Regions from separate parts of the Cobetia sp. UIB-001 genome, predicted to be linked through region 2. Evidence: predicted binding sites of a transcription regulator. Region 2 holds the regulator's gene; each other region holds the start of a gene.

Region 1 (7,753 bases), 360 kb from region 2:
ACCTCACGTGACCGGCCTTGCCCCATGACCGCTGGCATCACTGTAATATTAATGAAATATTATAGACCTAGACTGCCTGCGACCATCACGGGAGCGGACCACCCGACCCGGAGAGCATTTCTTGAGCCAACGTACCCCGCGCCAGTTTCCTGCGACTCGTATGCGCCGTATGCGCAAGGACGACTTCTCTCGCCGCCTGATGCGTGAAAACCAGCTGACGGCCGATGATCTGATCCTGCCGGTCTTCGTTCTCGAAGGCTCCCAGCGTCGTGAAGCCGTGCCCAGCATGCCGGGCGTCGAGCGCCTGTCCATCGACCTCATGGTCGAAGAATGCCGCGCCGTCCACGCTCTGGGCGTGCCGGCCATCGCGCTCTTCCCGGTGGTCGATGCCGAGGCCAAGACGCTGTATGCCGAAGAATCCTACAACGCCAACGGCCTGGTGCAGCGTTGCGTGCGCGCCTTGAAGGAAGCGCTGCCGGAGCTGGGCGTCATCACGGATGTCGCGCTCGACCCCTACACCGTTCACGGTCAGGACGGCATCCTCGACGAAGACGGCTACGTGCTCAACGACCGCACCGTCGAGACCTTGATCAAGCAGGCGCTGTCACACGCGGAAGCCGGTGCCGATGTCATCGCGCCCTCCGACATGATGGATGGCCGCATCGGCTCCATCCGCGCCATGCTGGAACAGGAAGGCCTGATCAACACGCGCATCATGGCCTACTCGGCCAAGTACGCCTCCAACTACTACGGCCCGTTCCGTGACGCGGTCGGTTCGAGTGGCAATCTGGGCAAGGCCGACAAGCAGACCTACCAGATGGACCCCGCCAACAGCGACGAAGCCCTGCATGAGGTGGCGATGGACATCGCCGAGGGCGCTGACATGGTGATGGTCAAGCCGGGCATGCCCTATCTTGATGTGGTAACGCGTGTGAAGCGCGAGCTGGAAGTGCCGACCTTCGCCTATCAGGTCAGCGGTGAGTACGCCATGCACATGGCGGCTTTCCAGAACGGTTGGCTGGATGCCGACAAGGTCATTCTCGAGTCGCTGATGTGCTTCAAGCGTGCGGGTGCCGACGGCATCCTCACCTATTTTGCTCGCCAGGCGGCCGAATTGCTGGCGCAGAAAAACCGCCTTTGACAACCCCGGCCATTGCGGATGCGGCTGACCGGGATCATGGAGTTGATGATGGAACAGACGCCCAAGCAAGACACCGACAACAACACGGCGACCCTGCCGGAAGTCGCTGACAGTCGCGACAAGGATGCTGCCCCCAAGGCAGCATCCACCCCACGGGAAGGCGAAATCGAGCTGGCGGCGGATGAGCCGCCGGCTCAGGAACCGCTGCCCCTGCGCGTCAACCGGACGCGTACCGGCATCCATGCCAAGGCCACCCCCTCCCCCGAGGCTGATCTCGCTGATCCGGCGCTGTACTTCAATCGCGAGCTGTCCAACCTGCAGTTCAACATCCGCGTACTCGAGCAGGCCAAGGATACCTCGCATCCGCTGCTCAACCGCTTGATGTTCCTGCTGATCTTCACGTCCAACATGGACGAGTTCTTCGAGATCCGCGTGGCGGGTCTCAAGCATCAGATCGCCTTCGATCGCACCGACCCCGGCTGTGACGGCATGCTGCCGAGCAAGGTGCTCGATGAGGTGTCCCGCATCACGCATGAGCAGGTCGAACGCCAGTACCGCATGCTCAACGAGGACCTGATCCCCGCACTGGAAGAGCAGCACATCCGCTTCCGTCGCCGCAATCAGTGGAACGATGCCCAGAAGGCCTGGGTGCGCGATTACTTCGAGGAAGAGATCCAGCCGGTCATCAGCCCGATCGGTCTCGACCCGTCGCACCCGTTCCCGCGCCTGGTCAACAAGAGCCTCAACTTCATCGTCGAGCTGGAAGGCAAGGATGCCTTCGGTCGTGAAGGTGGCCTGGCCATCCTGCCGGCCCCGCGCTCGCTGCCGCGTCTGATCCGCATCCCGGATGGCCTCGTCGAGCCGGGGTACACCGAATACGTCTTCCTGTCCTCGATGATCCACGCTCACGCCCAGGAGCTGTTCCCGGGCATGAAGATCAAGGGCTGCTATCAGTTCCGCCTGACCCGCAACGCCGATCTCTCGGTGGATGCCGAGGATGTCTCCGACCTGGCCTCCGCGCTGCGTGGCGAGCTGCTGGCACGCCGCTACGGCGACGGGGTGCGTCTCGAGGTGGCAGACAACTGCCCGGAAGCCCTCTACACCTTCCTGCTCAAGCAGTTCGATCTGGAAACGCGTGACCTCTATCAGGTCAAGGGCCCGGTCAACCTCAACCGCCTGATGGAAGTCATCGGCGACGTCGGCCGCGAGGACCTGCTCTACGCCCCGTTCACTCCGGGCATTCCCAAGGCGCTCAAGGGCGACAACAGCCTGTTCGATGCGATCCGTCGCGAGGACATCCTGCTGCATCACCCCTTCCAGTCCTTCTCCCCGGTCGAGAACCTGCTCGCCGAGGCGGCGCGCGACCCGAACGTGCTGGCCATCAAGCAGACCCTCTATCGCACCGGCGCCGACTCCAACATCGTCTCCTCGCTGGTGGAAGCCGCACGTCAGGGCAAGGAGATCACCGTGGTGATCGAGCTGCGGGCGCGCTTCGATGAGGCCGACAACCTGCAGCTGGCCTCGCGCCTGCAGGAAGCCGGCGCCATCGTCATCTACGGCGTGATGGCTTACAAGACCCACGCCAAGATGCTGCATATCGTGCGACGTGAACACGGCGAGCTGCGTCACTACGCGCACCTGGGCACCGGTAACTACCATGCCAAGACGGCGCGCCTGTATACCGATTACAGCCTGCTGACCGCCAACGAGACGCTGTGCGAGGACGTCCACAAGGTCTTCCAGCAGCTGACCGGCATGGGCAAGCAGCGCAATATCGAGAAGCTGCTGCACGCGCCCTTCACGCTGCATGAGCGCATGGTGGAGATGATCGACCGTGAAGCGCGCAACGCCGAGAAAGGCAAGCGCGCCCACATCATCATCAAATGCAACTCACTGACCGAGCCCAAGCTGATTCGCGCCCTCTACCGCGCCTCGCGGGCTGGCGTGCAGTGTGACCTGATCATCCGCGGCGTCTGCTGTCTGCGCCCGGGCGTGCCGGGGATTTCCGACAACATCCGCGTACGCTCGGTGATCGGTCGCTTCCTTGAGCACACGCGCACCTTCCACTTCCACAATGCCGGTCAGCCGGAAACCTGGTGCTCCAGCGCGGATTACATGGAGCGCAACATGTTCCACCGCGTCGAGACCTGCTTCCCGCTGCTCGACAAGAAGCTGGCCCAGCGTATCCGCAAGGACCTGGACACCTATCTGGTCGACAACTGCCAGAGCTGGCGTCTGGAAAGCGATGGCCACTACACCCAGCTGGATGCCGGCGACGCGGAACCGATCAGCGTGCAGGAAACCCTGCTGTTCGCCTACGCCGCCAAGGCCTGATCGCGCTCGGCAAGGTCAGGACAGAACAAAGCTCATGAACTCTCGGCCCTCACGCTTGCGTGGGGGCCGTTGTCGTTGGCCCTCCCCACCCGCCTGATCGATCAAGCGCCCTCAAGCGAAGCGGGGCCAGGTTCAGGCGCATGAAAAAGCCCCCGTATCATCGATACGGGGGCTTCGCGTTCACACCTGACGCGCGGCGGCTTACATCAGACGCCGATCTGGCCGCCATCTTCGCGCTGGATGACCACGGTCGCGGCGCGGGCACGCACACTGCCGTCGGTCTCGGCGGTGGCGTCATCGCTCTGCGGCCAGTTGGCCGGGTGCTGGATGTTGATGAACATCGCGGTCTTGTCCGGGGTAGTGAAGATACCGGTGACTTCACAACCGTTCGGGCCCACCGCGAAGCGCTTGAGCTGCGCCTGGTTGTCGGCACCGATCACGGCCGCATCTCCCTCGGCCTGCTCGAGACCTGCCGGCACGACCGCCAGCAGCTGGTCATTGGTGACCTCGGTGATGCCTCCGTAGCCGTTGTCGGTCTGGATCCAAAGGATGCTGTCCTGACCTTCGCGGCCGTCGAAGTAGAGGCCATCGGGACTGGCGAACTCGTTCATCTCGGTCAGGCCGGACAGGTTGTCGGCATCGCTGGCCGCTGCGCCGAACACGAAGATCTCCCAATCGAAGGCCTTGTGATCGCCCGCTTCACGCCAGCGGATGATCTGACCCGCTTCGTTGTTGCCACGCGGATTGGCCGCGTTGGTCGGCGCCGTCTTGTAACCGACACCCGGCTCCTCGATGGCGGTGCCATCGTTGGTGAAGGCGGCGTCAGTGCCTTCTTCGGTGCGCTTGGAGTTGTTGGTCAGCGTCATGTAGACCTCGCCGGACACCGGGTCCACCGCGCCCCACTCCGGGCGGTCCATCGGGGTCGCGCCCATCAGGTCAGCCGCATCGGTGGTGTGGATGATGATGCCAGCCAGGTCATCGGCCGCCAGCCCCAGTGCCTCGGCCAGGGTGCGGCCATCCTTGGTCACGGCGTCCGGCGTCAGCTTGAGCCACTTGCCGGTGCCATCGGCGGAGAACTGGGCGACATACAGCGTGCCCTTGTCCAGGTACTTGTCGCCGATCGCCAGGCGGTCCTTGAAGTCACCGGCGCCACGGGCATCAGCGGCGTCCCACTTGGCGTCTGACACGAACTTGTAGATGTACTCGTTGCGCGAATCGTGACCGGAGTAGAAGACCACCGGCTCACCCTCGACCAGCTTGCCCGGCCAGCAACCTTCGTGACGGAAGCGGCCCAGCGCGGTGCGCTTGATGGCCTGCTCGCCGGTGTAGGGGTCGATCTCGACGATATAGCCGAAGGTGCGCGGTTCGTTGCGGTAATCCTTGTCGGCGCTGTCTGCCGTCGGCGTGTTGTCGAAACGCGCGAACTCGCCATCGACTTCACTGGCATCCCCGGCGGCGGTTTCCCAGCCATAGCGGCCACGCTCGGTCTCGATGCCGATGCGGTTGTCATCGAGCTGACGATCGCTGCGCTTGACGAAGTAACCCGGCCAATTCTCTTCGCAGGTCAGGTAGGTGCCCCACGGGGTGTAGCCGTTGGCGCAGTTGTTGTTGGTACCACGGGTGCGCATGCCATCCGGCGAGAAGGCTGTCTTGACGTAATCGCTGCCCGCCACCGGGCCGCTCAGCTTCATTTCGCTGGCGCTGGTGTAGCGGCGGTTGTAGCGCGAATCGCCCACCACTTCCCACTTGCCGTTGCTGGCCTTCTTGACCTCGACGATGGTCACGCCATGGGCATTGATCTCGGTACGCACTTCATCGGCCGGACGCTTGCCGGAATCCGCATTGGTCGCGCCACCCTTGGGTGCCCACAGAGCATCCTGATCGATGTATTCGTTGTTCATGACCAGTAGGAAGTTGCTGGAGGCCGTGTCGTCATTCAAGGCGAAGTTGTGCATGCCATCGTGATGCATGCCGACGGTGTTGAGCTGGATCTCCGGCGTCATCGCCAGGTCCTTGCTCCACTTGGGAGCCTTGGCATTGAGCGGCGTGCCCCACGGCGCCAGCACCTGTGCGGTATACCCCTTGGGAACCACGACTGCATCCGTGCGTGAACCCTTGATCGATTCGAAGGCCAGTGCCAGAGCCGTCTTCTCGCCCGCAGCATTGCTGGCGGCGTTGGCCGTGGTGCTCAGCCCCGCAAGACCGAAACCACCCAGCATGCTGGCAGCCGCCATGCCCAGGCCACCCTGCAGGACACGACGACGCGAGATGTGTCGCTCGATGACGGATGAGAACGTCTCGTTGCTGCTGGGATTAAGCAGGCGATGGTCTTCGATTTCCTTGCTCATGTCGCTTCCCCGTAGTCAGGTTTCGGGTTGTTCTGTTCAGGCACGCTCACTGAGGCATGCCGAAGGCAACAAGAGTGATACGCGAGCCCGATGACAATTCCGTGACGAACGGGCAACAAAGGCAAGAGACGACAGCGCCCAACGGCCTTTCGACCGTTGGGCGCTGGGGACTTCAGGACAAGCCGACAAATTCAGCAAACATCAGGCAAGCGCGACGTCATCCTCCCATCGAGGCGCGAGTCTGGCGCCTGATCTCAGGCCTCGCGCAGACGTTCAGCGGCCAGGCTCAGCAGGTGCTCGGTGGTTTCCCAGCCCAGGCATGCATCGGTGACGGACACGCCATGACGCAGCTGGGAGAGCTTCTCCGCTGCCGGCAAGGCCTGCTTGCCTTCATTGAGGTGACTCTCGAGCATCACGCCGATCAAGGCATCATCCCCCGCCAGGCGCTGAGAGAGCACATCCAGCATCACTTCGCTCTGGCGGCGGTGGTCCTTGCGGGAATTGGCGTGGCTGCAATCGACCATCAGGCGCGGCGTCAGGCCAGCGCCTTCCAGCTCACGCCGGCAGGCGGCCACCGAGGCGGCGTCATAGTTGGGCTGGCCATGGCCGCCGCGCAGCACCACATGGGTATGCGGGTTACCCGCGGTCTCGATCAGCGCCGGACGCCCGCTGTCATCCATGCCGAAGTGGCGATGCCCATGCGCCGCCGCCCCGATGGCCTGCACGGCGACCTCGACGCCTCCGTCAGTGCCGTTCTTGAAGCCCACTGCACAGCCGAGGCCGGAGGCCATCTCGCGATGGATCTGCGACTCGGTGGTGCGGGCGCCGATGGCCGCCCAGCCGAGCAGGTCTTCCAGGTAGGCAGCGGTCAGCGGCTGCAGCAGCTCCGTCGCCACCGGCAGGCCCAGCTGGTTGATCTCGCGCATCAGCTCGCGTGCCTGACGCAGGCCGGTGGCCATGTCATCGCTGCCATCCAGATGCGGATCATAGGCCAGCCCCTTCCAGCCCACCGTGGTGCGCGGCTTCTCGACATAGACACGCATCACCAGCTTGAGGCGATCACGTACCTGCGGCTCGATCACCGTCAGGCGCTGGGCGTACTCGCGCGCGGCCTTGAGATCATGGATGGAGCACGGCCCGACCACCACCAGCAGACGATCATCGTCGCCGGCGAGAATGGCGTTGATCTCATCGCGATGCTGGCGAATCTGGCCGGCCAGGGCGGCGTCGACCGGCAGCTGCTCGCGCAACTCGCTGGCGCTGGGCAGGGCTTCACGACTGATGCGTCCGGGTGTGGTCGGTGTCTGGGCGGCATCAGAGCGGGTCACGGTGGCGTTCTCGGCAGTCAAGGGGTCAGCAGTAGCGTCGGCAGTGTGCGGGTTGGCGGTCAACACGCGTTCAAGGCTGGCGTTCATGGTCTTCTCTCCTGTGATGAAGCCTTGGCTCCATCACGCAATATTCATTCTGACAGACAGGGACTTCGCGAATCGTCACCCCGGTGTTGCTCGCCCTGCCCCGCGGTGACAGCGGAAAGAGGCAGGACGCCGCTAAATCGCCAGCGCCAATAACCATGCACGACCCGAGCGGAGGCAAGAGAAAAGCGGGTAGTCAGGATAGTGGTGCGCATGGTCATTCCTCTCGTCATTCATGCTGCAATCATTGTCGGCACGTTAGGGTGACATGCCTCTCGTCATGGATTTCGCAAGGCCCGAAACGCAAGAACCCCCGGCCGTGGCTGCGACCGGGGGTTCTTCAAGGTGGTGGCAGCCCGTACGAGACAGGCGCGCCGTAACCTCAGGCGCGCCCCTGTGTAAACCAATACCAATAGCCGGCCGCACTCGCCGCCGCCTGGCCCGAAGGGCAGGCAACGACAGTGAACGGGCGGTGGCTGGTGGTCTGATTCATGGGTCGGGCCGGTATCCAGTAGTGA
Region 2 (7,753 bases):
CCTGGCCGAGTACGTCATCTTCCTGGTCAAGGGCGTGGACGTGCGTCACACCGATACCAATGACCTGAAGCCGCAGGACCTGGACAAGAAGTGAGCTGACGCGCTTCCCTGCCCCTGTGTAGCGTCTTTCGCCCCGCTCCTGCCCACCGGCAGGTCGCGGGGCGATTGCGTCGTGGGAGCGCGAGCGATGTCAGGCGGCCGACAGCTGCGCCGCGCAGGCGGGAGTGCTAGGGTGTGGCTCCGGCCAGCCCGCTGGCTGGCCGGTTCTTTTGAGATGACGAGGACGTCGCATGATTGATGCCGTATCGGCGCTGGTCCGCGGGACCCGCATGGTCTATACCCCCGGGCTGCGCCGCTTCGTATTCGTACCGCTGGCGATCAACCTGGTGCTCTACAGCATCACGCTATGGGTGTTGTTCAACCAGTTCGGTGGCTGGATCGATTACTGGATGCTCAAGGTACCGGCGTGGCTGGACTGGCTCAGCTGGTTGATCTGGCCGGTGCTGGTGGTGAGTCTGTTGCTGGTGGTGTTCTTCACCTTCAGCCTGGTGACCAACCTGATCGCCGCGCCCTTCTACGGCATTCTGGCCGAGAAGGTCGAGCATCGTCTGGATGGCACCCTGATCGATGATGACCGCGGCCTGATGAAGATCGGCGTCGACTCGCTGGGGCGTGAAATGGCCAAGCTGGGCTATTTCATCCCGCGCATGATCGCGCTGTTCATCATCGGCTTCATCCCGGGCCTGAACCTGCTCTCGCCGCTGTTGTGGGGACTGTTCTCGGCCTGGAGCATGTCGATCCAGTACCTCGACTACCCGATGGACAATCATCAGGTCAGCTTCGGTGACATGAAGCAGCGCCTCAAGGCGCGCTGGTGGCCCTCACTGACCTTCGGCGCCGCGGTGTTCGTCATGACGCTGGTGCCGCTGGCCAATCTGCTGTTCATCCCGGGCGCCGTCGCCGGGGCGGTACTGATGTGGCAGAGCCACTACCGTCAGTTGCCGGCGCCGCGTCGTTGAGACAGCCCGTCGCAGAGCTGGCTTGTCGCTGAAATAGCCGCAGCGTCGTCTGATTGACCAAACGAAACGCCCCGCAGTCGCCTCCTTTCGAGGTGGCTGCGGGGCGTTCTGCGTTGGGCTGACGTCCGGGTCAGATCATCACGGAATCAGCCCATCACTGGGCTAGCGCACTGCTGGCCTGGGGAGCGCTCGCCTGACAGGCGCGCTCATCGGGGAAGTGACAGCGGAAGCGCGCACCCTCGCCGGGGTGGCTGTCGATCTCCAGATGGCCCTGATGGCGAATCAGCACATGCTTGACGATGGCAAGCCCGAGGCCGGTGCCTCCCGTGGCGGTGCTGCGGCCCTTGTCGATGCGGTAGAAGCGTTCGGTCAGGCGCGGCAGGTGGACCGGGTCGATGCCGTCCCCATCATCTTCCACCTCGACCAGCAGGCCCTGGTCATCCGCCTTCCAGCGCAGGGTGATATGACAGTCTTCGGGGGTGTAGCGTACCGCATTGAAGACCAGATTCGAGATCGCGCTGCGCAGCTCCTGCTCCTCGCCGCGCAGAGACAGGCTGGCATCGGCCTCGATGGAGAAGGTGTGGCGCCCCTGGGACAGGCCTTCGGCGTCGTCGCGGATATGGCCGAGCAGGGCACACATGTCGATGCAGCGACCATTATCGGACAGTTCGTCGTTTTCCAGGCGTGACAGGGTCAGCAGGTCCTCGACCAGGTGCTGCATGCGGTCGGTCTGGCTCCGCATCTGGCCCAGTCCACGCTGCCAGCGCGGTGGCAGGTCATCGGCGTAATCGGAGTAGGTCTCGAGATAGCCGGCCAGCACCGTCAGCGGCGTGCGCAGTTCATGGGAGACATTGGCCACGAAGTCGCGGCGCATCTCTTCAAGACGATAGAGGCGGGTGACGTCACGCAGCATGACCAGACGCTCGTTGTCACCGAACAGGGTGATGGAGATCTGCAGCGTCAGGTTGTCAGACAGCGGCGACTGGAGCGTCAGCGGCTCGCGGTAGGCCAGCCGATTGAAGTAGTCGATGAAGACGGGGTCACGCAGATAGTTGGTGATGTGCTGACCGCGGTCGTGGCTGGCCTTGAGACCGACCAGCTGCTCGGCAGCGCTGTTCCACCATTCCATGTCACCGTGGTTGTCCAGCATCACCAGGCCGTCGCGCATGGCCTCGGAGGATTCCTGGATACGGTTGAGGATGCTGCGCAGTCGCTCCTGAGCCTGACGCTGGCCCTTCTGGTAGCGGTAGAGACGATCGAGCAGGTCTCCCCAGACGCCATCGCCGGGCGGCGGCTCTTCATGGGGATTGGTGATCAGCCAGGTGTAGAGGCTCTTCAAGTGCTTGAGATGGACGAACAGATACAGCGAAAGGCCCAGCGCCAGGCCCCAGCCCAGATGGCCCAGCAGGCCACCGATCAGGCCGAAGCCACCGGCAAGGTAGCCGAGGCGCCATAGCTCGTTGGTCCAATAGCGCATGAATCCCTCAGGCCTGAGCGCTGAAGCGGTAACCGGTGCCGCGGACGGTCTGGATCAGATGCTGATGGCCTGTGCCCAGCGCCTTGCGCAGGCGACGGATGTGCACGTCCACGGTGCGCTCCTCGACATAGACGTTGCCGCCCCATACCTGATCGAGCAGCTGACTGCGCGTGTAGGCACGTTCCTGATGCGTCATGAAGAACTGCAGCAGGCGATATTCGGTCGGGCCGACATCCAGCGAGTTGCCGTGGGCGGTGACGCGGTGGCTGGCCGGGTCGAGCATCAGGCCTTCGACTTCCACCGCCTCCTCGACCCCCTTGGGAGTGGTGCGACGCAGCACGGCCTTGAGACGGGCGACCAGCTCGCGCGGCGAGAAGGGCTTGGTGATGTAGTCGTCGGCACCGGCTTCCAGGCCTTGAATCTTGTTGTCTTCCTCGCCCTTGGCGGTCAGCAGGATGATCGGCAGCTCCGAGGTGGTCTCGTCACGCTTGAGACGCCGCGCGAGCTCCAGGCCACTGGTGCCCGGCATCATCCAGTCCAGCAACAGCAGATCGGGCTTTTCATCGACGACGATGGCGTGGGCGTCCTGGGCATTGTCTGCCTCCAGCACGCGGTAATCCGCCATTTCGAGGGCAACGGCGATCATCTCGCGAATCGAGGATTCATCGTCGACAATCAGTACGGTCTTGGAGCTCATCGCTAGATCCCATGCAGCAGTCGGCGCACGCGCCAGAATGACAAGTCGATGACGATTACAACCCGCTTATATGACAACGAGATGACAACTGCCAGCATGGCAGCTTGCACGCAAGCCTGCCAGCCGCCTTGGAGGCGCGGCAGGCAGGCATGAACCGTGGGCTGGGGAGCAACAGAGGGCAGGGGTCGCTTTAAATTAAATAATACTAATGTTTATGCGGGAGTCAGCTCATCGGCCAGGTCGCCAGGGCGATACCGGCGAAGATCAGCAGACCCGTCCAATGATTGTTGAGGAACGCCTGGAAGCAGGGCGCACGCTCACGCTCACGGATCAGACGTTGCTGCCAGACGAAGGTGACGGCGGCGGCGGCCAGCCCCAGCCAGTAGAAGATGCCCAGCGTCAGGTGCAGGCCGATGCCGATCAACACCGCCAGCATGCCCAGCTGCAACAGGCCGATCATCAGCTTGTCGGCACGCCCGAACAGCACGGCGGTGGACTTGATGCCCACCTTGAGGTCGTCGTTGCGATCGACCATCGCGTAGGCGGTATCGTAGGCCACCGTCCACATCAGATTGGCCGCGAACAGCCACCAGCCGTAGGTCGGTACCTCCTCCAGCGTCGCGGCGAAGGCCATCGGAATCGCCCAGCCGAAGGCGGCGCCCAGCACCACCTGGGGCAGATGATGGAAGCGCTTCATGAACGGATAGCTGGCCGCCAGCAGCACGGCGACGATCGACAGCAGCACCGTGGTCAGGTTGGTGAAGCACACCAGCACGAAGGCGGCCGCGACCAGCCCCCCGAACAGCGTCAGCGCCTCGCGCTCCGAAATGCGACCCGAGGTCAGCGGCCGGTCTCGCGTGCGCTCGACATGCTTGTCCCAATGGCGGTCGGCGTAGTCGTTGATGACGCAGCCGGCGGCGCGCATCAGATAGACCCCGGCGATGAAGATCAGCAGGGTCGTGCGCTCGGGAATGCCATCTGCCGCCAGCCACAGTGCCCACAGGGTCGGCCACATCAGCAGCCAGGTGCCGATGGGGCGGTCCAGCCGTGTCAGGGCGAGGTAGTCGGCCAGTCTGGAAGGACGCGAAGCGGCGGAAGTGGATGACGCGGTCATCGGGGCTCCTGGGCGAGTGGTAGTGGGCAAGGGAAGAGAGAGAAACGAGGCCAGTCGGCCACAAGGCTCAGGCCAGCTGCAGCGCGTGCTGGAAGGCCGGTGTGAAGCCCTCCTGCACCAGTACCTTGAAGCGACCATGCGAGAACATCGAGCGGCGCATCCACAGGCTGGTGGTGCGGGCCAGCGGCCTGGGGCTCGAAAGCACCAGCGGGGCGCGGCTGACATCGATGGCGCTGCGGGTCAGGTCGGGCTGGCGAAACAGCCAATGGCCCAGCGAGCGCTCGCCCAGCGTCGAGAGGCGATGACCGTGGGCCAGGTCCAGCGCCGCCAGCGAGCGTGCGATCACCCATGGCGTATCGCCATGACAGAGTGCCACTTCGCGCCGCCAGACATGCCGGCGTGGGCCGATGCCCAGCAGGCGTGCCTCATCCAGCCGCGCGGGGCCGGTGTCCTGCAGCAGCAGGCGCACGCGCAGGCCCTGGATGGACTGGCCATCGCGTTCATCCTGCTGCTGCATGGCGCTGGCAAGACGCTGGGTCAGCGAGTCCGTCGAGGAGAGCCACGCCCACCAGCCGGCCGGCATGACACCTTGCAGCGCGGCAGCCGGCTGCCAATGACGGCGCACCGCCGCCGAAGCAACGGGTGCGGTGCGCGAGGGCGAAGGCCAGCGAGGCGCAGGCTTGCATAGGGTCTCGGCTGACGGATGAGGCGCCTCACAGGTGGAGGTCTGTGGCGTGAGCGCTGCGCGATGAGGCTCGCCTGCTGGGCATCGGACCACGGTGAATTCCCTGTCAGGATGACGAAATGGCGAGTCTAGCATGGCCGGGCGGCAAGGCCTCCCGCTCAGGCATGCCTGCACTGCTGGCGGGCTGGTATGCTGGGCGCATTCATCGGCGTTCATGACGGACGCTGCTGGCGCTCTTTCATCAGCGCTTCCCTCGGATCGATCTCAGGAGATGGTGCCATGCGCGACCCTCGCACCCTTGTCATCATTGGTACCGGCATGGCGGGCATTGGTCTGGCGCGCGCGCTGCGTGCGCGTGACAAGGACAGCCGGCTGATCCTCATCAGCCAGGATAGCGGCCACGATTACGCCAAGCCGATGTTGTCCACCGCCTTCGCCAAGAAGATGTCGGCCACCGACCTGTCGCGTCAGGCGCCGGTGGCGCTGGTGGACGAGCTGAATGCCGAGCTGCGTACCCGTCAACGCGTCACCGCCATCGACGGTGATGCCCGCCAGCTATGGCTGGGCGAGGAGTGTCTGGCCTATGACGAGCTGGTGCTGGCACTCGGCGCCGCGCCGCGTCGTCCCTTCCCCGTCGCCGCGGAAGTGGCCTCACGCGTGCAGAGCATCAATGACCTCGACGACTATGCGGCCTTCTGCGCGACGCTGGCGAAGGCCCGCGAGCGCGGGGAAGACGGGCACGTGGTGATTGTCGGTGCCGGACTGGTCGGCTGTGAATACGCCAATGATCTGACGGCGGCCGGCCACCGCGTCACGCTGGTCGCGCCGGAGGAAACTCCGCTGGATGGACTGTTGCCGCAAGCACTGGGGCAGCGTCTGGGTGCGGCGCTGGATGGACTCGGTGTGACGCGTCGCCAGGGCGAGATGGTCGAGACCATCGCCGCCAGCTCAGGCGAGGAGGCCGAGCGTCAGGCCGCGCCGGTCGAGGTGCGCCTGCAGAGCGGTCGTCGCCTGACGGGCTCCGTGGTTCTGCTGGCCACCGGGCTGGCGCCGCGCATTCGTCTGGCGCAGGCCGCGGGCCTGAGCGCCGGTGGTGACGGCATCCGTGTCGACCGCCACCTGGCCACCTCCCAGCCGCATATCTGGGCGCTGGGCGATTGCGCCAGTGTCGAGGGCGTCAATGCCATGTATGTCCAGCCGCTGCAGATGGCCGCGCGCACCCTGGCGGCCAACCTGTGTGGTGAGCCGAGCGTGCTCGACTGGAAGGCGTGGCCGGTGCTGGTCAAGACACCGGTCTTGCCGGTGGTGGCCTATCCGCCGCGTTCGGCCGTGGCGCGCTGGGAAATCAACGGTGAAGGCGATGACCTCGAAGCGCGTGCACTGGATATGAACGAACGCTTGATTGGATATGCGTTGACAGGCGCCGCCGTTCGCAGGAAAGTCGAGCTAGCGCGGCAGGCGCCGCCGTTGCTAGGCTAGGCGATGCCATGATCGATGGTCGTAAATCCCTTGCTGCCAGCGCGGTCAGGCACGATAGTGAATGCTCCGTCAGACATTCTGCTCAGCGTGCGGAGTCTGACAGATTGCTGCCATCGACAGGTTTGATACGGCAAAGCTTGCCGGGAGCGGATTGCGTCGCCGCCATACGCCACCGCTAGCAAGTGCAAGAACAACAATGGAAACGGCGGCTTGGCCGCCCGTGCAGAATGCCAAACCAGGAGGGCTTTTCATGCGCAAGCCAGAACTCGCTGCGGCCATCGCCGAGCGTGCGGATCTATCCAAGGACAAGGCCAGTCAGGTACTGAACGTGATTCTCGACGAGATCACTCATACCGTGGCCAAAGGCAATGACGTCTCACTGATCGGTTTCGGGTCATTCACCGTGCGCCAGCGTGCGGCGCGTACCGGCAAGAACCCTCAGACAGGCAAGCCGCTGACCATCCCGGCCAGCAAGACCGTTGCCTTCAAACCCGGCAAGTCGTTGAAGGATGCAGTGACCAAGTAACCTCGGCTCGTGCTTCAGCGCAGACCCGGGGTGGCTGTCGCCATGGCTTTCAATCGTCGTCATCAAAAGCCCTGTCGGCTGTCATGCTGATGCCACCGGTTCCGCCCTGCGGGGCCGGTGGCATTTTCATATGGCCTGCGTGACCGACGCTTCGCGATTCAAGGAATGACACCATGAAGCTCAAGATATTGCTGTGGGTGCTGGGTCTGCTGCTCAAGCGGGCCTTCAAGCGCGACCCCGAATTTCGTGCCGAGCTGGAAAAGCGTCCGCTGGACTGGGGCGTCGCGACCGAAGACATGAGCATCGCGCGTCACTACCGCATGTCCCGCGCGGGCGTCACCACTGGCAGTGGCCTGCCGGTGGATACCGAGCTTGAGCTGCGCTTCGCCGATAGCGACAGTGCGGTGGCCTTTCTGCTCAAGCCCTCGCCGCGTGCCTTCCTGCAAGGCCTGATGGACCAGCGCGTGCGGCTGGTTGGCGATTCGGCCCAGCTCAACCGCTTGCAGTCATTGCTCAAGCGCATTCGCTGAACGACCCGGTGCCGTGCCTGCATGAACGAAAGACGCCCCGCTGAGAGAATCAGCGGGGCGTTGTTTTTGTCATGAGCAGTTGTCGCGAGCCTTTACTTGCGAGGGGCTGTTCGAGAAGACCCTCTCAACGCCCTCGAGGCGTCACAGCAACTGCTTGAGGCCCGGAATGCCTTCGAGCACCTGATCGACCACGCCATCGCCGGCTTCTTCGCGCGCATAGCTCAGC
Region 3 (7,753 bases), 490 kb from region 2:
GCGGCCAGCGCCACGGCGGCGTGTTCGGCGACCTCAGCGGCGTCCAGATCGAACACCTCGCCGGTACTGGAATAGCCCAGCGGCGGCAGCACGACGATGGCCTGCTGCGAGAGCAGCCCCTGGATCGCCTCGCTGCGCACGCGGCGCACCTCGCCACCATGCAGGAAGTCGACGCCATGACGCACACCCAGCGGCTTGGCCATCACCAGATTGCCGGAGACGGCGGAGAGCTCCACGCCATGCAGCGGCGTATTGGGCAGCCCCTGGGACAGACTCGCCTCAAGGCGCAGACGCAGCGTGGCGACCTGCTGCTCCAGATGGCCGAGAATCTCGCGCGTCACCACCCAGCGGCCCTGATGACGGTCCGCCTCGATACCGGCAGCCTGCAACGCCTCGGCCACCTGCGGGCGCACCCCGAACACCACCACCAGCTTCACGCCGAGGGTATGCAGCAACGCCAGATCCTGTATCAACTGCGTTCGTCGTGACGAGGACAGGGCATCGCCCTCGATCAGAATGACGAAGGTGCGGCCGCGATGGGCATTGATATAGGGAGAGGAGTTGCGAAACCAGTCCGCGAAGGGGAAACGCGTGTTCAAGAGCCAGCTCCGGGCAGGAGAGAGGGAAAATGGCATGTCAGGCATGCCCATGAATCATCATATCAGCGCCGCAGCCTGCACGGCGAGCGGTGCCCCCTGACATCCATGTGTCAGACACGAGAAAGGCGACCCGAAGGTCGCCTTTCTCGTTTTACCCATTCAGCTCTGGATCATGTGTCGGCTTAGCCGAACATGCCCTTGAACATGAAGAAGAACAGGATCGACAGGATCGCGCCGGCCGGCAGAGTGATCAGCCAGGACATCACGATGGTGCCGATGACACGCAGGTTGAGCGCTGCCATGCCGCGCGCCAGACCCACCCCCAGCACCGCACCGACGAGGGTGTGGGTGGTGGAGATCGGCAGGCCGGTGCCGGAGGCCAGCACGACGGTCGAGGCGGCGGCCAGCGTGGCCGCGAAGCCGCGTGACGGCGTCAGCTCGGTGATGCCGGTGCCGACGGTGGCGATGACGCGACGACCATAGGTGACCAGGCCGAAGACGATACCGCCGCCACCCAGCACGAGGACCCACCACGGCATGCTCGCCTTGGCGCCGATCTGACCGGCAGAGTCGACGACGCTGATGATGGCCGCCAGCGGGCCGACCGCATTGGCCACGTCGTTGGAGCCGTGGGCGAAGGCCATCGCACAGGCGGTGAACATCATCAGCAGGCCGAAGACCTTCTCGACGCCGCTGAAGTCGAAGTCGTCACCGGTGGCGCGATTCTTCTCCTTGAGGCGTGAACGCGCGACCTTGCGCTCCATCAGCACGCCGATACCCATCACGATGGCACCGATGACGACGGCCAGCAGCAGGCTGGATTCGAAGCTCAGGTGCAGGCCGACATGCTTGAGGCCCTTGACCATGGTCACCATCGAGATGATGAAGCCGACCAGGAACATGTACATCGGCACGTAGCGCTTGGCGGCCGCGAACGGGTCTTCGTTGTCGAAGATCAGCGTCTGCACGGACTTGAACAGCACGAAGGCGATGGAGCCCGCCAGCAGCGGCGAGACCAGCCAGGAGGCCGCGATCTGACCAACCTTGGTCCATTCGACGGCATCCACGCCCAGACCCGCAGCGGAGAAGCCGACGATGGCGCCGACGATGGAGTGGGTGGTCGAGACCGGCCAGCCCTTCATGGAAGCGATCAGCAGCCAGATACCGGCGGCCAGCAGCGAGGCCAGCATGCCGTAGACCAGGAACTGCGGATTCTCGATCAGCAGTGACGGGTCGATGATGCCCTTGCGGATGGTGTCAGTCACCTCACCACCGGCAAGCCAGGCACCGAGGAATTCGAAGATCACGGCGATGATGATCGCCTGCTTGATGGTGATCGCCTTGGAACCTACCGAGGTTCCCATGGCATTGGCGACGTCATTCGCACCCACACCCCATGCCATGAAGAAACCGAACAGACAGGCAAGAATGACGAGCACATCGCCGTATTGAGCAATGATGGACATAGAAGACTCTTGGACAGATGGCAGGACGTCCTGATGGCGCTCAGCGCGCCATCAGGATCTGCAGTCGGGTACCGACCTTTTCCGCTTGGTCAGCCACATCGCCGACCCAATCGATGATCTTGTAGAGGAAGATCACATCGACGGGCGGGAGACTGGCTTCCAGCGAGAACAGGGTCTGGCGGATGGCGATCTGCTGTTCGTCGGACTGCTTCTCGAGCTCATGCAGCTCGTTGATCAGCTTGTCGACCAGCTCGCTCATGTTGCGCCCGAAACCGGACTCGACGAGGTCTTCCAGTTCACCCAACGCACGACGCGCCTGGCAGACCGATTCGACCGCAGTCTTGAGATACTCACGCATGGCGGGCACCAGTGCGGTGGGTATCTGCATATGACGACCCAGCATGATCCCGGCGATGTCCTTGGTGACATTCGCGATGGAATCCTGGACATGGATCAGCTCGAGAAGGTCGGAGCGCGAGACCGGCAGGAACAGCGAGTTGGGCAGGTTGAGGCGCAGCTGCGTCTTCAACTCGTCCGCTTCACGCTCCAGACCACTGATGGTCTTGCGAATGCTGGCTGCCTGCTCCCAATCACCCTGCTCGCAGGCGTCGAAGAAGGTCAGCAAGTGCTGGGCGCACTCGTCGGTCTTGATGATGTGGGTGTGCAGCGCCTTGAAAGGCGAGCGCCCGAACATCGAAGAGAAAGGGTTGGTCGTTACCATAGTGGCCGTCGGCGTTAAGGATTGACGCGCGGAGTGTAGCAAAGCCTTTGTGACGATCACATAACTTTCATCGTAACGTCATGATACCGCCATGCTGTTGTCATTTACGCAACAAAAGCGGCAGTTCGGGGGAACACGAAGGATTCCAGAAGAGAGATTGTCATGTAGCGGCAGGACCCGTGGTCGCTGGCTTTATCCACTGTTCGTAATATAACCAAGGACGTGACGACAGGCAATTGCTGTCACTTCAATGTCATCATGCTGTCATATAAGTGTGATTCGGCCGACAGACCGATATCCCGCATGCCCTTCCGCCCTCCCCGAGCTTGCCTTGCCGCGGGCCAGGCGCGAGCATGAGACACACGAGCCTTCACCACCATGCACCACGCTTGCCGGAGGCTCTGCGGTCCTGGCGCCGCTGTCATCCTCATCCGTCAGCATCTGTCTTCTTTCATCCGTACAGGGAGTGCCCATCATGGCGCAGGAAATCGAACTCAAACTGGCACTGTCTCAACCCGTCATTGATCGCGATGCCATTCTGGAGACACTGGCGAGCATTGCAGAACTGGCAACGGTCGCCCCCAGGCGGCGCTGGCTGGCCAACACCTACTTCGACACCCCCGAGCATGCGCTGGAGCGCGCGCGCATGGCGCTGCGTCTGCGCCAGAGCGGTGAGGATGCCGACAGCACGGGTGCCCTGCGCCAGACGCTCAAGACCAGCGGCGAGAGCCATGGCGGACTGCATTCTCGCGGCGAATGGGAGTGGGAGCTGCCCGAGGGCCAGACCGGTCTCGGTCTCGACCTCGACGGCCTGCGTAACCTGCCGCCCTTGCAGGCGCTGGAAGACGGCGCCCGCGAGCAGCTGCTGAGTGCACTCGCGCCCAGCTTCAGCACCGATTTCGAGCGTCATGCCTGGCAGATCGACGTCAAGGCGACACTCAGCGACGAGAATGTGGGCGACGAGCAGGTCACCGTCGGCGTCGAGATGGCGCTGGACCTGGGCGCGGTGAAGGCCAGTGGCCGCGAAGTGGCCATCCAGGAAATCGAGCTCGAGCTGACCGGCGGTGAAGCACTCGCCCCCGAGGTGAGAGAAGGCGTGCTCTGGCAGCTGGCGGATTCACTGGCCAGCCGCCTGGCACTGCGCCCGGCAGATGCCAGCAAGGCCAAGCGCGGTGCGGCGCTGCGAGATGGCGAATGGCATGAGAAGACGCTGGATACCGCTGACCCCGGCGCGCTGCTGTCCGCCGCCATCGATGCGCTCGATGCCCACGCCGACCGTCAGGCGAAAGACGACCTCAAGTGGCACGCGCATGCGCTGGCCGCCCTGTCGGCCCTTGCATCACGGCTGGCCGCCAGCCAGCATCCCGGCCATATCCATGCGGTGGCGCTGGTCGAGGCGCTGGAAAGCAGCGACGGCGACGCCTCACAGGACTGGGCGACTCGCGACTTCGGCCAGCACAGCCTGTCACTGCTCGCGACACTGCGCGGCTGAATCTCAGCACGACACTGACTGCCCAGCCGCCAGGCGCTAGACCACTGGCTGATGGACAACAGCCGGGCAGTCACTGAAGGTCACACACTGAGACACCCCCGATACGCCCCCGATACGCCCTGACATTCATCCGGCGTCGTCACGCCCGTCAAGGAAGCCTGCATGCCTGAACGCCAGGGCCCTGCCAATGAATATGGCAGCACGCCGCAAAGCCCCCCAGCGACACCCTCGCACCCCAGCGACTACGAGCCCGCGACAGGCCGCCTGCGCGCGCGGCTGTTCCACTGGATCTTCGAATCCGACACCAAGGCGGCCAAGGCCTTCGATATCGGCCTGATCCTGATGATCTTCGCCAGTGTCGCCGTGGTGATGCTCGACAGCGTCCCCTCGCTCAATGCGCAATACGGCGAGCTGTTCCGCATCATGGAGTGGGGCTTCACGATCATCTTCACGCTGGAATACGCCGTCCGCCTCTACTGCCTGAAGCATCCCGGCACCTGGGCCAAGGGCTTCTACGGCGTGCTCGACCTGCTGTCGATCGCCCCAACCTGGCTGTCGCTGCTGATACCGGGCGCCCAGGCCCTGCTGGTGGTGCGCGTACTGCGTGTGCTGCGTCTGTTCCGCGTGCTGCGCCTGATGGCCTTCGTCGGCGAGGGCCGCATGCTGGTCGAGGCCATGACGCGCAGCCGGCGCAAGATCCTGCTGTTCTTCATCACCGTGCTCAGCATCGTCACGGTGTTCGGCGCCCTGATCTATCTGATCGAGCCGCCCGAGGCCGGCTTCACCTCCATCCCCAAGGCGCTCTACTGGGGCGTGGTGACGCTGACGACGGTGGGCTATGGCGACATCGCGCCCATCACGCCACTGGGGCAGTTCATCTCGGCGCTGATGATGATTCTCGGCTACTCGATTCTCGCCGTGCCCACTGGGGTGTTCTCGGCCGAGGTTCTCAACGGCCTGCGCATGCAGCAGACCAGCGACGAAGCCTGCCCGGGCTGTGGTCGTGAAGGCCATGATCGCAACGCCAAGTACTGCAAGTTCTGCGGCACCTGGCTGGACGAGGACACCCGCGACCCGCGCGAGCCGGAACCGGAACCGGAGCCGGAATCTGAGCCAGAACCTGATCCAGAGCCGGAGTCCGAATCTGCGCCTGATGCAGAGACGCCGTCGGGGGATCAGCCAGAACCTCCCGATAGCGGGCCTCCCGAAAGCGGGCCTCCCGACCGAGACCGCAGCTGACGAAGCCGAGAGTCACTCAGCACACGACAACGCCTCGGAAATGACAACGCCCCCGTGACCGCAAGGTCCGGGGGCGTCTTCGTATGGCAAGACGATGTCAGCGCCGTGAAGCGCTACGCTGTCGCGATCACTCCGTGAAGCTCGAGATATCGCCGCGCCCTTCGCGCACGATCACCGGCGGCAGCTCGCGCAGGTCCACCACACTGGTGGTCTCGAAGCTGCAGGCGCCACCGTCGATGACCAGATCCAGCGCATGTCCGAAGCGCTCGCGAATCTCTTCGGCGTCCGTCATCGGCAGCTCCTCACCCGGCGGAATCAGCGTCACGCTCATCAGCGGTTCGCGATGGGTTTCCAGCAGGGCGTGGGTGATGGCGTGGTCCGGCACGCGCACGCCGATGGAGCGACGCTTGGGATGCAGCAGCAGGCGCGGCACTTCGGAAGTCGCCTGCAGGATGAAGGTGTAGGCACCCGGCGTGTGACTCTTGAGCAGGCGGAAGATGGCGTTGTCGACCTTGGCGTAGGTGCCGATTTCCGACAGGTCAGAACACACCAGGGTGAAGTTGTGCTTGTCGTCCAGCTGACGCAGGCGCTTGATGCGCTCGATGGCCTTCTTCTCGCCCAGATGACAGCCCAGCGCGTAGCCGGAGTCGGTCGGATAGGCAATCACGCCACCCTGCTGGATGATGGCGACGGCCTGATCGATGAGGCGTTTCTGGGGATTTTCGGGATGAATCTGGAAGAACTGTCCCATGCGGTGCTCCTTGCGTCTGGGCGCCAGCCCGGCAGGCGGACTGGCGTCACGGTGATCTCTTGATATCACATGGAGGCAGCGTCGGCCGCAAAAAAGGGCGCGATGCGCGGATGACACCACACGGGCGGCACCTTGGTACGGGGCGGCGGACTCATGCTGCCGGGCGCCAGCGGGCCGCCGGGGAAGTGGAAATCACTGCCGACGGAGGCGTAGAGACCCAGCTCATCGAGCTGACGCGCCAGGTCACGCGCGCGATCGATATTCTGGAAGCCGCTGACCAGCTCCGCGCCTTCGCCACCGGCGGCAATGAAGTCACGCAGCAGCTCGCCACGCTTGGTGCGGGTCAGCTTGTAGCGCATCGGGTGCGCCATCACGGCGATGCCGCCATCGGCACGCACCCAGCCCACCGCCTCTTCGATCTCCGGCCAGTGCGCCTTGACGTCACCTTTCTGGCCCGCGCCCAGATGCCGCTTGAAGGCGTCCTGCAGGTTGCGTGCAATCCCGGCCTCGACCAGCGCGCGGGCGAAATCCGGGCGTGACAGCGGGCGGTCGCCTGAGCCACTCAGCGTGGCCTGTTCCCGGGCGCGCTCGAAGGCATTCTCGAGCCCGAGCTTTTCCATGCGCGTGGCGATCTCGTGGCTGCGTCGCTCACGCGCCTCGTGCTGCTGCTTGAGACCGGCGCTCAGCGCATCGCCGGCGCCCTCGGGCATCAACGCCACGATGTGGATGGTCTGGTTGCGCCAGCGGACCGACAGCTCACAGCCGGGCAGCAACGAGATACCCTCGGCGCGGGCGGCCTGCTGTGCCTCGAAGATGCCTTCCATGCTGTCGTGATCGGTCAGTGACATGCGTGACAGACCGCGCCGCGCGGCCAGGGCCACCAGCTCTGTCGGTGCCATGCCGCCATCGGAGGCGGTGGAATGCATGTGCAGGTCGATGTCCGGCACCTCGATATCGGAATCGAAGTGCTCCGGCAGCGGGCGAAACTCGATCGGCTTGCGGGATGTGGAAATCGGCGAAGAGTCGGACAGAACGTCGGACACGGGGAACCTCTCGGGATGAACGTCTGTGCCACGCGATGCCTGAGATGCAGGCGATCCAGCGGGCCAGACGTCGGGCAGTATTGGCTGCGATGCGCGCCCGGACACACAGGGGCTTTGTCAGCAGGCAGCAATGGCGGCAGAATGAGCACATGCAGGCAGGGGTGCGCCGCTGGTGTCAGACAGGATACCACTCGCACAGGCCCTTGCCTTCCCGACGGCTGCGTCGTCGTGTTCAGGAGTGCGCATTACCCATGAAGATGTTGCTCGACTTTCTGCCGATCGTGATCTTCTTCGCCGTCTACAAGATGACTGGCGACATGATCATGGCTACCGCCGTGTTGATTCCCGCGACCCTCGCGCAGGTGCTGTACATCTACTGGCGCCACAAGCGCGTCGAGAAGATGCAGCTGGTCACCCTGGCGCTGGTCGTCGTGCTGGGTGG

Evidence for each region. The regulator PhoB, encoded in region 2, activates phosphate uptake and scavenging genes when phosphate is short. The targets are predictions, from matches to a motif close to TGTCATANNNNTGTCANA.
Region 1: HA399_RS15435 (PhoX family protein) is a predicted target of PhoB. The motif match lies at 5,913-5,930, and genes of this name have one in related genera.
Region 3: HA399_RS01920 (CYTH domain-containing protein) is a predicted target of PhoB. The motif match lies at 3,038-3,055, and genes of this name have one in related genera.

What each region holds. Positions count from the first base shown of each region.
Region 1 is NZ_CP058244.1:3,737,789-3,745,541, forward strand. It holds gene hemB (porphobilinogen synthase) at 122-1,141, shown strand; gene ppk1 (polyphosphate kinase 1) at 1,190-3,475, shown strand; gene HA399_RS15435 (PhoX family protein) at 3,682-5,823, opposite strand; gene HA399_RS15440 (3-deoxy-7-phosphoheptulonate synthase) at 6,078-7,238, opposite strand.
Region 2 is NZ_CP058244.1:4,101,747-4,109,499, reverse strand. It holds gene phoU (phosphate signaling complex protein PhoU) at 1-94, shown strand, start outside; gene cysZ (sulfate transporter CysZ) at 291-1,019, shown strand; gene phoR (phosphate regulon sensor histidine kinase PhoR) at 1,174-2,496, opposite strand; gene phoB (phosphate regulon transcriptional regulator PhoB) at 2,504-3,193, opposite strand; gene ubiA (4-hydroxybenzoate octaprenyltransferase) at 3,417-4,307, opposite strand; gene HA399_RS17020 (chorismate lyase) at 4,375-4,932, opposite strand; gene HA399_RS17015 (NAD(P)/FAD-dependent oxidoreductase) at 5,272-6,471, shown strand; gene HA399_RS17010 (HU family DNA-binding protein) at 6,722-6,997, shown strand; gene HA399_RS17005 (hypothetical protein) at 7,171-7,527, shown strand; gene HA399_RS17000 (DUF2780 domain-containing protein) at 7,669-7,753, opposite strand, start outside.
Region 3 is NZ_CP058244.1:418,496-426,248, reverse strand. It holds gene argA (amino-acid N-acetyltransferase) at 1-599, opposite strand, end outside; gene HA399_RS01930 (inorganic phosphate transporter) at 782-2,065, opposite strand; gene HA399_RS01925 (TIGR00153 family protein) at 2,106-2,786, opposite strand; gene HA399_RS01920 (CYTH domain-containing protein) at 3,262-4,278, shown strand; gene HA399_RS01915 (ion transporter) at 4,441-5,517, shown strand; gene HA399_RS01910 (L-threonylcarbamoyladenylate synthase) at 5,645-6,268, opposite strand; gene HA399_RS01905 (PHP domain-containing protein) at 6,334-7,194, opposite strand; gene HA399_RS01900 (septation protein A) at 7,563-7,753, shown strand, end outside.